Bombiscardovia apis: one gene and its partner. The protein of the gene in region 1 interacts with the protein of each later gene in a pairwise test. Links are inferred from orthologs where the notes say so. Each region holds a gene or a part of one and is shown on either strand. Other genes may lie near its edges.

Region 1 (4,112 bases):
TTCTATCCAGCGAGCACTAGAGATACACTGCGTAGAAGTCCTTATGGGTAAAAATGGTGTAGACGGTATTTACACCGCGGATCCGCGCAAAGATCCGCAGGCCTCTATGTTCACTCGCTTGAGCTACAACAGAGCCTTGGTCGACAATTTAGCTGTTATGGATGCTTCGGCTCTTTCTATGGCGAGAGACAACGCTATGCCCATCCGCGTGTTTGGACTTGAAGGCGCTGGAAACGTAACCCGTACCCTTCAGGGCGAAGAGTTAGGCACGGTGGTGTGCGCGCAAGAATCTGTTACCCGCTAAAGTCAGTAAAAGACAGTACATAAACGATAACAAGGAGTATTCTCATGGCAAGTGTAGTAGATCAAGCCAAAACGCAGATGGAAAAGACCTTAGAATCAACAAAGGAAAACTTTTCCGGTATTCGTACTGGTAGGGCTAACCCCTCATTTTTGAACGACATCGTAGTTGATTACTACGGCGCGCCAACCCCCATTAAGGCACTGGCTTCTATCTCAGTGCCGGAACCGCGTACTTTGGCTGTTACCCCCTTCGATATTTCTCAAGCGGCAGCAGTGGAAAAAGCGATTCGCGACTCAGACTTGGGGGTCAACCCCAGTCGTGACGGTAATGTCATTCGTGTCACTATGCCTGAGCTTACTGAGGAGCGGCGCAAGGATTACGTTAAACTCGCCAAGACCAAGGCTGAAGACGGTAAGGTGGCCCTGCGCAACATTCGTCGTAAGACTAAGGAAGGTATTGAGGCGAACGTCAAAGACGGCGAACTCAGCGAAGATGAGGGTGATCGTTTGCAGAAGGATTTGGATGCACTCACCAAACAAATGAGTACTCAAATTGACCAGTTGCTTGAGAGCAAACAAAAGGAAATTCTCGAAGTCTGATTTTGTCTTCACCCACGGGGTGTAACGCCGCAGATGATTACAGAGGAGACCATGAAGCAGCCGCAGCAAGACCAGACTAGTCCAACGCTTGATACCATCAACACACGCACCGGGCGTAACATGCCTCAGGCAATTGCTACTGGAGTTCTGCTGGTGGTGGTGATTTTGGGCTGCCTGTTGGTTAAACCTGATGCATTTATGCTGCTTATTGTCTGCTTTATGTCTCTGGGGTTGTGGGAGCTTAGGGTCGATTTTGCTACAGCAGGCTTAGATATTCCGATACTAGCTTTATGGGTGTGTTCGGCAGGCACAATATTGGCCATGTTTTATGGACGAGATCACGTGTTATGGATGGTAGCTGGTGTCTTCCTTACAGCTGTAATTGTTACTATCTGCGCGAGTTTCCAACATAGAGGCAGTAGACGGTTGGAACGCGCTGTAGCAAGCAAACTCAATTTTGCTGATAGTCTTCCCAACCAGAGTGAATCCGGCAGCATCACCGAGGGTAATCCTCCTGTAGTGCGTGTGAACAGCCGCTATGCTAATGTGTCTGTTTCCTTGCTGACGGTTGTGTACATCACTTTTTTGGCTAACTTGATAGTTTTGCCTACGACGTTTGGCGGTCATCCAGTTGCACACGGCCTTATTTCTGTGTTTTTGCCAGCGGTAAGCGATATTGGTGGGCTTGCTTTCGGAGCTTGGCTGGGTAAGCACAAGCTCTCACCTCGTATCTCTCCTAAAAAGTCAGTGGAAGGCCTTTTGGGTTCGATGGGTTTGTGCATCATTGCTGCTGGAGCTATTTTTGCTTGCACATATCCACGTCAGGAGTGGGCACAGATTTGGTGGGTGGCAGTGCTGCTCGGCGCTATGGTAGGAATTACCGGTACTTTTGGAGATTTATCAGCCTCGCTCATTAAACGAGATTTAGGTATTAAAGACATGGGGCACTTGTTGAAGGGCCACGGGGGAGTACTCGACAGAGTTGATTCCATCCTGATGTCAGCTCCCTTCATTGCAGGGCTTTTGTGGGTCACCGGTTTGTGAGACGCACACTAGCAAAAGTGAAAACACAATAACGTAATACCACCCACAGTTGCAGCAGAAAGAGAGCGCATGTCGGCAGCCGATCTTGTAGAACAACCAGAAACCGGGATCACTCCGGGAGTTGAAAAGGGTGGTTTCCGTGATGTTTTAGCACCTGATCATGCTCGCAGAGGCAAACCACCCCTGCACTTCGTTGATATGAGTCATGCTGAGCGCATCACCAGCGTTCAAGCCTTAGGTCTGCCTAAGTTCCGTGTACAGCAGTTGGCTAATCATTATTTCAACCACCTCAGCACTGATTCTCGTACCTACAGCGATTTCCCTGCTGCTAAGCGTGAAGAAGCTGCGCAACAATTTTTCCCTAACCTCATTACCGAGGTGACTCGTCAGGTAGCCGATAACGGCACTACGATAAAAACTTTATGGGAGCTCTTCGACGGGTCTCGTATTGAGTCGGTACTTATGCGTTACACGAAGCGTACCACTCTGTGCATTTCTAGTCAGGTTGGCTGTGGCATGGGTTGCCCCTTCTGCGCTACTGGGCAGCTCGGACTGACGAGAAACATGTCAACAGGCGAAATTCTGGAGCAGGTGCGCGCCGCTGCAGTCATGATGCGCGACGGGCAGGTGGCTGGTGGACCGGGAAGGCTTTCAAATGTGGTCTTCATGGGCATGGGTGAGCCGATGGGCAACTATAAGTCTGTCTTGGCGGCAGTGCGTCAGATGAGCGAGCTTCCTCCTGCCGGCTTTGGAATTTCTGCCCGAAGCATCACTATTTCCACTGTGGGAGTCGTTCCTGGTATCCGAAAGCTTACACAAGAGGGATTGCCGGTACGTCTGGCGGTCTCACTTCATGCTCCCAGCGACAAACTACGCGATGAACTGGTGCCTATGAACCGACGTTTCAATACCACTCAGGTGCTTGATGCAGCTCATGATTACTATTTGTCAAGTAAACGTAGAGTGAGTATTGAATATGCGCTCATGCGGGGTATCAATGACCAAGCTGAGCATGCCCAACTCCTAGCCAAGCGCCTCAATCATTATGGCGACAACTGGGTGCATGTGAACCCGATTCCGCTTAATCCCATTGAAGGATCTCGCTGGACGGCCTCAAAGCCCGAAGACGAGCAGCAATTCCTTGAGATTCTGCATCGAGCCGGTATCACCGCGACGCTGCGCGACACCCGCGGTTCCGACATTGATGGCGCCTGCGGTCAGCTGGCAGCGAAAATGACGAAGCAGGCTTAACGCGTTCGATGCGCGCAATCGTGTATTTGGCCGTATTATAGGAGCATGATGACCTACGCATACATACCCTCGCCACCGATTTCCACCTTCTCCATCGGTTCCTTCCCCATACACATCTACGCGCTCACGATGCTTGCAGCAATCGCCGTCGCAGCTTGGATGACTGCCGTGCGTTGGAAAAGGCAGGGGGGTAGTTACGAGCAAATTCTAGACATCACTATTTGCGCAGTGCCGGCGGGAATCATCGGAGCTAGGCTCTACCATGTTGCTACAACTCCTGAACGTTTCTTTGGGTCAAACGGCAATTTTTGGAACATTTTTAATCTGCGTCAAGGTGGCTTAGGTATTTGGGGCGCGGTACTTTTGGGTGGTCTTGCAGCATGGGCATGGTGCCGTCATAAGCATTACCCAGCAGCCATTCTCGGCGATGCTGTAGCCCCATCTTTACTCGTTGCTCAAGCAATTGGTCGCTTGGGAAATTGGTTTAATCAGGAGCTCTATGGTTCGCCCACTACCTTGCCTTGGGGGCTGAAACTCAACCAGACCGGTAGCGCACTTGGTGCCAAAGAGCAGTGCTACGATGGAGCAACTTGCCCAACGGGCACCCTTTTCCACCCAACTTTTTTGTATGAGATGATTTGGAATCTTATTGGTGCGGCTCTCCTAATTTGGCTGGGACGAAAGACAATCAACAAGCTCAAAGCTGGGTCGCTCTTTACTATATATATCATGTGGTACACAGCTGGTCGCACCTGGATTGAAGCCCTACGTATCGATTTCGCCCACGAGTTCTTGGGTGTGCGTATTAACGTGTGGGTTTCTATTATTGTCTTCCTTGTGGGAGCCTTCGCTTTTATCTTGGTCAACCGTTACGGCAAGAGCATTACCCTCCTATCCGAAAAGTTACGAACGAT
Region 2 (4,803 bases), 320 kb from region 1 along the record:
GCTGGGCAACCATTGCGGGCGCAGCCTGCTGTCCGGCAGTAGCTGCCTGGGACTTGAGATTGCGATTCTCGTTTTGCAGTGATTGAATCTGGGCGGTCAGCTCAGAAATCTTCGAGTTCAAGTTGGCTACGTCAGGCCCGAAGGACTGAGTTGAAGCACCGTTTCCTTGTACTGCTTGCTTCCCCAGAGCTTCTACCGTTTCAGTTACCTGATCGAGGAAGTCATCGACCTCATCGACGTCATACCCCTCCTTGAACCGCACTGTCTGGAAGGTATGCTCCCGTATGTCTTTGGGCGTCAAAAGAGCCATGTGTATCTCCACCTCGCTTCGGCAACAGTCTACCTACATTGCTGTTCTTTACTAATGCTAGCACGCCCCACTGTACAGAAACAGCGAAAAACGCGTACCATCTTCAAGCCTTCACCTTGTGCAGCCCAACAGGCAACCAAGCCCGCCCATTAAGCGCTCTTAAATGAGGACATTGACAACAACTTGTAAAACGATTAGCCCGAACCACAGGGCCATGAAACTGACGTCCAATTGGATACGTCCGAGTGGCAGGGGCGGAATGTAACGACGCAGCCAGCACAGGGGCGGTTCAGTCAACTGATAAATAATCGAAATAATCGAAGCCACTAGTCCGCGCGGATACCAGCGCGGAGAAAGGACCATAATCCAGTCGATAATCATGCGTACAAACAGCACGAAAATATAGGCATCAATGAGCCAGTTGAGAATATAGGCCACGAAACCGAGCAGCATGTGCGGTGAGGCTCCTTACCAGAGTGCGTTCACACGGATAGGATTAACTTCGATTAGTTACCGAAGAAAGACTGCGAGGCAGCTGGAGTTTCAGGCTCCTCAACCTTAATATTGACCTGAGCCGGGCTAAGCAGGAATACCCTCGGAGTAACGCGCTCAATAGAGCCACGCACACCGAAGACTACGCCGGCAGAGAAATCGACGATGCGGTAGGCCACCGACTCGCTCACGCCACTCAAGTTCAATACAACCGGGACGCCGTCTCGAATAGCCCGCCCCACCATTTGCGCATCCTCATAGGTCTTGGGATGAATGGTGGTAATACGGTTGAGCTTGCTCTGGAAGGGGCTAGACACCGCCGGGCTCGACACAGTAGCCGAAGCAAAACTTGCAGACGATTGACTTGCGCCAATAGGCGTGACTGAGTGGTCGTTGTCGAAGCCTGCGTCTTGGCTCTCCTCCTCTGAGGCCATTTCCTCGTCTTCGTCTACGACATCAGCCATGCCGAAGTAGGACATAGCACTCTTCATCAATCCTGCCATGACTTCTTGCTCCTTACCACTTTACGCTAGCCTGCCGCTGGCGTATTCTTTACCGCAGAAAATCTGGAATGTCCAGATAGCCACCCGCGTCTGAAGACCTAGGTTCTTCGCTGTCAGGTTCAGCCTGCTCTTGGCTCTGGTGTTCAGACGAAGCCTCGTCTTCCTGCCAAGGCTGAGCTTCCTGCTCGCCCTCCCCTTCGGAGTCGGCCTGCACATACGAAACATTTTCTTGCGACTGTTCGTTGGACTCGTCGTCTTGAACGGCAGCGAATTCACTAGAAGCCTGCCCCAGCTGGGCAGCCTTCTGAGCGTTGGGATCGAAACCGGCAGCAATAACAGTGACGCGCACCTCGTCGCCATAGGAATCGTCGAGTGCCAAGCCCCAGATAATCTGCGCTTCGGGATGAATGGCATCCTGTACGAGCTTGGCGGCAGCCGAAGCTTCTTGCATAGTCAAATCGGTGGGGCCTGCCACGTTGATCAAAGCACCGTGAGCACCCTCAATGGACTCCTCAAGCAGCGGAGAAGAAATAGCAATCTCGGCAGCTTGCGTAGCACGATCTTCACCCCGAGCTGCACCAATACCGAAGAGAGCCGTGCCAGCATCCTTCAAAATGGCAGTCACATCGGAGAAGTCGACGTGAATGTAGGAGTTCATGGTAATCAGGTCGGTAATGCCCTGCACGCCAGCCAGAAGAGCCGTATCGGCAGTCTTGAAGGCATCCATGACGGAAACCGTGCGGTCAGACAAGTCAAGCAAGCGATCGTTGGGAATAACGATAAGCGCGTCAACTTCCTTGCGCAAGGTCTCAATACCCGACTCGGCAGAAGATGCACGGCGGGGACCTTCGAAAGTGAAGGGTCGAGTGACCACAGCTATGGTCAGTGCGCCCTGCTGACGGGCTGCACGAGCCACGACGGGGCTGGCACCAGTACCGGTACCACCGCCCTCACCTGCCGTCACGAAGACCATATCGGAACCCTTAAGGACTTCCTCGATGTCGCTCTGGTGATCCTTGGCTGCCTTCGCACCCTTCTCAGGGTCGGCACCAGCGCCCAAGCCGCGCGAGTTCATATCCGAAAGGGAGATTTTCACGTTCGCATCGGAGCGCAACAAATCCTTCGCGTCGGTATTGATAGCTACAAACTCAACGTTTTGCAAGCCCTCAGCGATCATACGATTGACCGCATTGCCGCCTGCACCACCGACACCGACGACCTTGATATTGGTCTTGTCATTGAAATTGTCAGTCTGGGCAATCTCGCTCACCATATGCTCCTGTCACTCCACGTTACGGTCAACTCTAGCGCAAACCTGATACGCCAACACGCACACGTATACAGTCATATTCTAGACTAACCCCAACTCTTTCGCTTTTGATGCTAAACCCCAAGCTTCTACACAAGTTCACACTTATTTTTGTAGGTCCTCACCACAGCGATATATCCGGTAGTACTACAGCTTACACAAGCCCCTTAATAAGAGGCGTCCATCGGGTCGTCGCCAAAGAGCGCTTCGCGTTCATCATGGGTAGTTTCGCGCGAATCCAGCCATCCTTGCGGCAGTTTTACTTTCTTAGCGTACCGTACTCGACCGCGCGGCTTGGCCGCAATCGACTCGGGATAGGGCGCGTCTTGCGGCAACAGCGCAATTTGCTGGTCTAAATCTGCCAAAGACTCGCATTCCATAAAGGCCCGCCGGGTGCCGCCGCCAACCGGGAAGCCCTTAAGATACCAGGCCACGTGCTTGCGCATGTCGTGGACTGCCATCTGCTCGTCGCCGTCATAAAACTCAGTCAAAAGCTGGGCGTGGCGCGACACAATCTGCCCCACCTGCCCCAGCGTGGGCTCAACTCGCTTGCTAGAACCAGCAAAAGCGTTGGCGATGTCGCGGAAGAGCCAAGGACGCCCCTGGCAGCCGCGGCCAATTTCTACACCCGCGCAACCAGTCTGCTCAACCATAGCCAGCGCATCTTCAGCACTCCAGATATCACCGTTGCCCAAAACGGGTATGTCGAGCTCTTCCACCAGCTGACCAATGCGATCCCAATCGGAATGACCGCCATAGTATTCGGCAGTCGTGCGCGCATGCAGGGCTACCGCTGCGCAACCTTCCTCTTGAGCTATATGGCCCGCCTCTAAAAAGGTGGTGTGGTCCGCGTCAATACCTACACGAATCTTGGCTGTAACCGGAATGTTCGCACTGCTGCAAACGCTCACTACCCGGTTCAACAACTCCTTAAAGAGGTCCAACTTCCAAGGCAGAGCAGAGCCACCGCCACGTCGTGTCACTTTCGGCACTGGGCAGCCAAAGTTGAGGTCGATATGGTCGGCCATGCCACCCTCGACAACCATGCGCGTAGCCTTCTCCATAATAATCGGGTCTACGCCATACAGCTGTAGGGAACGCACCCGCTCAGAGGGCGCAAACCGGCAGAGGCGGAAAGCCTTCGGGTTCTTCGCCACCAGAGCGCGGGCCGTGACCATTTCAGCTACGTAGAGCCCGTCTGGCCCATATTCCTCGCACAAGACGCGGAAGGGCCAGTTAGTAACGCCCGCCATAGGAGAGAGCACAACCGGAGTAGGCACGGCAATAGGCCCCAGCTGAACCGGGGCCAGTGTAACTTGACTTTGGGCCATAGATTTAGCGGTCGCCGCCTGCTTCGGCTACCTTGACCGGCGCAGACTCGTCTTCGCCAGCCTCTTTCGTAACATCAACAGCGCCATCGGCAGCAGCCTTACCCGTGATGGAAACAGGGCCTTCAGGATAGCGCACGCGCTTTTCGCTGATGCGGGCGCGCACATAATTCTCGACCTTATCCAAGCTCACGCGCTCCTGGGCCATCGTGTCGCGGTCGCGGATAGTGACGGCCTGATCCTCGATGGTATCAAAGTCGACGGTGATGCACAGAGGTGTGCCGATTTCGTCTTCACGACGGTAGCGGCGGCCAATTGCGCCGGCTTCGTCGTAGTCAATCATCCACTCGTTCTGACGTAGGTCTGCGGCCAAATTGTGAGCGATGCCCTGTAACTCGGGCTTCTTGGAGAGTGGGAGTACGGCAGCCTTAATAGGAGCCAGACGCGGATCCAAGCGCAAGACGGTACGGCGATCCACACCACCCTTAGTATTGGGAGCTTCGTCTACGTCGTAAGCGTCGACCAAGAAGGCCATGAGCGAGCGCGTCAAACCAGCGGCAGGCTCGATCACGTAGGGCACGTACTTCTCGCCCGAAGCTGGGTCGAAGTAAGACAGATCCTCGCCCGAATGCTCGGCGTGAGCCTTCAAATCGAAGTCGGTGCGGTTGGCCACGCCCTCAAGCTCGCCCCAAGTGGAGCCGGTGAAACCGAACTTGTATTCGATATCGACCGTGCGCTTGGCGTAGTGGGCCAGCTTCTCCTTCGGATGCTCAAAATGACGCAGGTTCTCGGGGTTAATGCCCAAGTCCGTGTACCAGCGCGTGCGGGCATCAATCCAGTACTGGTGCCATTCTTCGTCGG

Evidence for each region.
Region 2: the proteins of rlmN (region 1) and ftsZ interact in binary tests that used the Escherichia coli proteins (3 or more experiments, as listed by UniProt). The link is inferred for Bombiscardovia apis from one-to-one orthologs.

What each region holds. Positions count from the first base shown.
Region 1 is NZ_AP026800.1:956,335-960,446, forward strand. Bases 1,292-4,107 are described here. They hold rlmN (dual-specificity RNA methyltransferase RlmN), read left to right. Parts: upstream 1,292-2,016; coding sequence 2,017-3,198; downstream 3,199-4,107. Other genes in these bases: R8377_RS03675 (phosphatidate cytidylyltransferase), read left to right, coding at 1,292-1,947; lgt (prolipoprotein diacylglyceryl transferase), read left to right, coding at 3,247-4,107. Also shown: pyrH (UMP kinase), read left to right, coding at 1-304; frr (ribosome recycling factor), read left to right, coding at 349-903; more of R8377_RS03675, read left to right, coding at 937-1,291; more of lgt, read left to right, coding at 4,108-4,112.
Region 2 is NZ_AP026800.1:635,154-639,956, reverse strand. The notes cover bases 466-3,411. They hold ftsZ (cell division protein FtsZ), read right to left. Parts: upstream 2,576-3,411; coding sequence 1,355-2,575; downstream 466-1,354. Other genes in these bases: dusB (tRNA dihydrouridine synthase DusB), read right to left, coding at 2,782-3,411; R8377_RS02390 (cell division protein SepF), read right to left, coding at 817-1,305; R8377_RS02395 (YggT family protein), read right to left, coding at 470-763. Also shown: R8377_RS02400 (DivIVA domain-containing protein), read right to left, coding at 1-310; more of dusB, read right to left, coding at 3,412-3,945; R8377_RS02375 (glycine--tRNA ligase), read right to left, coding at 3,950-4,803. UniProt on the Escherichia coli protein: Essential cell division protein that forms a contractile ring structure (Z ring) at the future cell division site. The regulation of the ring assembly controls the timing and the location of cell division.